One region of the Limibacter armeniacum genome, then DNA from elsewhere that is predicted to be linked to it. Evidence: riboswitches for the same ligand, from Rfam matches in the RefSeq annotation. Region 1 holds a riboswitch; the other holds the start of a gene.
What was found. A riboswitch is a leader RNA that binds a small molecule or an ion and turns the genes downstream of it on or off. The one in region 1 is predicted to bind cobalamin.
Positions count from the first base shown of each region.

Region 2: another riboswitch for cobalamin. It lies ahead of V6R21_RS14755 (ABC transporter substrate-binding protein); the one in region 1 lies ahead of V6R21_RS02195 (ribonucleotide-diphosphate reductase subunit beta).

Region 1 covers NZ_JBAJNO010000002.1:282,615-284,822, forward strand. The annotation lists adenosylcobalamin (AdoCbl) riboswitch at 898-1,040, shown strand; gene V6R21_RS02195 (ribonucleotide-diphosphate reductase subunit beta) at 1,032-2,114, shown strand.
Region 2 covers NZ_JBAJNO010000008.1:2,147,522-2,149,729, forward strand. The annotation lists gene V6R21_RS14755 (ABC transporter substrate-binding protein) at 1-824, opposite strand, end outside; cobalamin riboswitch at 875-1,056, opposite strand; gene V6R21_RS14760 (mechanosensitive ion channel family protein) at 1,227-2,208, shown strand, end outside.

The sequences.
Region 1 (2,208 bases):
AGTTATTCTATGGTAAGTAGTTTCTTTAGTAAATAATAAAAGTGAGTGAATACTGAGTATTTCGTGTACCTGAAAATTGGGATAAGTTCAAACGTATACATCCTCAGTTAGGATCAAAATATTAAAGACCACTATAAACCTGTTTTAAAAATTATTGCCATAACAAGATGTAGCCACTATTTGGAGATATTTTTTATGTTACTATATATTTTTAAGTATATCTCATAAAAAAGTAGTGAACTGGTAAAACGTAAAGACAAATAATAATACTTGATAGTTTCAAAAACTATTTTTTACCATCATTAAATCATAGAATATTTTGTCACATTTTACACTTCTCCTAACATTTTATCATATATACTGAATAGGAAATTCTTGTATAAACCTGTAAAGTGTTAAGTGAATAGGTCAGTGTAGCAAGTGAAAAATTAATGCGCTAATAAGTCTTCATCTATACATAGAAGGTTTGTGTTTTATGAATGACTTTTTAAAGGTGAAAAAGTAGTGATTGCAATGGCTATTTATGCTACTGAATTATATCAATGAATATTTAGAATGTTAATAACAATAATAGTTCAGAAAAGTATAAAGAGATAATATAATTCTTGTGATATAAACCCTATTTATGATAAGCCCTCTTAATATGTATTCATGTGAAGTTTTATTATTTTTTACACTTTAACAATGTGTATACGCATGTTTTGTGCTGTATTTAATTGGAAATAAATAAAATTGAAAGGTGTTTTTTGGTAACTGATTTTTATAAAAAATGTTGTGTTAAAAATTGATTCTAATTCATAATGAAGGCAGTATAAAAACTTCGAAAAACGAGTTAGCCGCTTGCTATGAAACCAAAAAAATATCTATAAATTTGCGTCCCGGATTACACACCAAGTCACTCAAAAATTTTGGGAAGAAAAATAGGGGAATCGTGTGGGAATCACGAGCTGTAGCGCAACTGTGAGTGGCGTTATGCCATAAGCCAGATTACCTTTCTTGGTGTGTGGATTTTGCTTTCGCATCAAAAGCAAATGTCTAGATCGATCAACAAAGTCATTTATGCCAAAATGTCTCTGATGGGTGTGTTCTGTACATATTGCTGGTGCGAATGGTTTTCTCAATACAATAAAAGCAGCAATATGAGTATCTTTGACAGACGTATTAACTACAAACCATTTGAATACCCTGAAGTATTACAGTTTACAGAAGCAATTAACAAGTCTTTCTGGGTACATTCAGAAGTAGATTTTACTGCAGACGTACAGGATTTTCATTCTTACCTGAATGAAAATGAAAAAGAGGTTGTGAAGAGAAGTCTTTTGGCTATTGCTCAAATTGAGGTAGCTGTGAAGTCTTTTTGGGGCGACCTGTATCACCATTTTCCAAAGCCTGAATTTAATGGATTGGGAAGCACTTTTGCTGAATGTGAATTCCGCCATTCAGAAGCGTACTCCCGTTTGTTAGATGTATTGGGTTACAATAGCGAGTTTGGAAAACTAATTGAGACGCCTGTAATCCGTCAGCGTATTGACTATCTTTCGGATGCTTTGGCACATACTAAGTCTCAGGACAAAAAGAAATACGTTTTCTCGTTGATCCTTTTCTCTATCCTGATCGAAAACGTATCATTGTTCAGCCAATTCGCGATTATCCTTTCATTTACTCGTTTTAAGGGAGTAATGAAAAATATCAGCAACATCATTGCTTGGACTTCTATTGACGAACAGGTACATGCAAATGCAGGAATCTATATCGTGAATACGATCAAGTCAGAATTCCCTGATTTCTTCGATGAGGAGACAGTTGAAGAGTTACGTGAAATTGTGGCAGATTCTATTCAAGTTGAGTCAAATATTCTAGACTGGATTTTTGAAGGAGGTGAAATTGAAAACATCAGCAAGGAAAACCTTTTAAACTTTATGAAGTTCCGTGTTGATGATAGCCTTACTAAAATTGGCCTTGATAAACTTTATTATGTTTCTGACAGCAATTACCAGCCAATGGTATGGTTTGAGGAAGAAGTTTTTGCTAACAGTTTGGATGACTTTTTCGCTAAGCGTCCGGTAGAATATACCAAACATGACAAGAGCATCACTGCTGATGACCTGTTTTAATAAATGTTGCTAGCTGATCAACTGTATCCGAAATCAAGTTATAATAATTAGGAGGTTCTTGATCCAGTTAAAAAGATACTCTAAAGGAGAGGTG
Region 2 (2,208 bases), on a different contig from region 1:
TGCCCGCCCGGAATAAACCAAGCGTCTTTGTAAGGGACTTCTGCAATTAAGGTAGGTGAGGTGGTGGCTTCAGCGGCAAGGACTTTCAGTCTGTCCCATTCCGCTTCAATCTTTGCCATTTCCTTGTTGGCTATCTCTTCTTTATTCAGAAATGCAGCCATAAACTTACACCACTCGGCTCTTCCAAGTGGAGATGTTTCTTTCCAGTCAGCAATGGCCAATGTTTGAATGCCCGCTTTTTCAAAAACAGGGTAGCGGTTGTAGCTATCGCTGTTCATTCCGATGGTTAATACTAGGTCTGCACCGCTAGCGATGACTAGTTCCTTATTGATACTGCCGTCATAACCAGCTTCAATGACACTGCCATTCTGGGCTCTGCTCAACAGCTTTTCATTACAGACATAGGCTTTGTTTGAAATGCCTACAACCTGTTCAGTAGCATCCAAGAGGTCAAGCATTCCAAGGTGTGTTCCTGAAAGTGCTACAATTTTCTTTACAGGAATTTCAATGGATGGTAAAGCTTTTACCGACTCAGGCAATTCGATTCCTTTAGCATGTAGTACATACTTGAGTGTATCGGCCTTAGTATTAAAAGGATTGTAAAGTTCTAGGACTTTGTAGCCATCATAGTACTTAAGGTTAAAACCCTTCGCATATTTGACTTGTTTAGGGGTGAATTCAGTGATGCCTGCAGAAGCAGCATGCTGAACTGTTTGGGACTTATCTGATGGCTGTTGGCAAGCATTTGTCAGAAAAGCCAAACATATAGCCAATCCAACAAAAGGGCGGAATGCCTTTTTGCTACGTGTCTTGATATATTTCATTGAATGTTACTTTTCACCCGAAAGTTGATCTGCAACTTTGCGTTTTTCTTTGATCGTGTATCCACAAGGCAGGTATTCTGACTTTCCATTTATGTCAAACCTTCCCATCCAAAATAAGACAGTGGTTTTGCATGACACCTTATTCAAGGTTGGATTACAGCAGCGGGGACTGTTCCGGATTTACACCGGATTCCCTTTCCTTATGCGAAGGCAAATTTGGATAAAAAATAGATAAAACAAAATTGGGATTTATAAATGTTAATGCTACTGCTTCACTTTGAGAGATATAGGCTTTTTGACCTTCAGAGGATATTTTGATTTTTAGGGAAATTTGTAAAGAATAAAGTCGAACGATGGGAAATTATTAATTGTTTTTTCTGATAAAGAAAACACTTGATACCCATGCATACCCGTCAGTGCCACACATTAGCTCCGTATTTTTTAGGCTTGTTCCTGCTTTTCACTTTTCATTTTGGTTTTACTCAGGAAAAAAGTGATGAATTTTCTACTGAGACTCCTTACAAGACAGTAAAGACACATATTTCAGCATTCAAGAATAAGAAGATAAGACCAGATTTGGCTGCCAAGACAATGGGAGGAAACCTACCTGAGAGTCAGAAAGCTGTACTGGCAGAAAAGCTGTATGAGATATATGAAAAGTTAGGAGGAGTTGATATGTCGGCAATTCCAGATAACAAAAACTTTGAAAATGCCGATAAGGAAAAAAAATATGTCATTAGAACTGAGTTTCCAGAGATCTACCTGATCAGAGATAGGAAACAATGGCTTTATGCCCCTTCATCTGTAAAGCAGATTTCTTTGCTTTACCAGCGGTATGTAGTCAATGCCCGAAAAAAGAAAAGTAAGGACCGGCCGGTAGCTGTTGATACAGTTGTCTACAATCTATCATCCCCTTATCATACAGTTTCTACATTTAGGTATTATATCCATGATAAGCACTATGATGAAGAAAGGTTGGCTTCCCTTTTTATAGCACCTGATCTTACTGTTAAGGAAAAGGCTAAGGTAGGGGAGAAACTAAAGGAAATATATTATGGCTTGGGTATCGTGATAGACTTTAGTGAAGTACCTAAAAACCCGAACTATCAGGACTCTACCACCAAGGAAAACCGGTATGTGCCTTACTCTAAGGCTCCCGGTATCAACCTGATCAAGCAGAATGATAAGTGGTATTTTTCACGGACTACAGTAGCGGCGGTCAATGACCTTTACAGTAGAACATTTCTATTAGGGACAGACAAGCTTGATAAGATAGCTGAGAAAGCGAATAAAGGATTAGGCAGTAAACTGATTGACAAGATCGGCTACCGCAACTTTCAGTTGTTGCTTATAGCTTTGGGGGTGTTGGTGTTTGTATTGACAT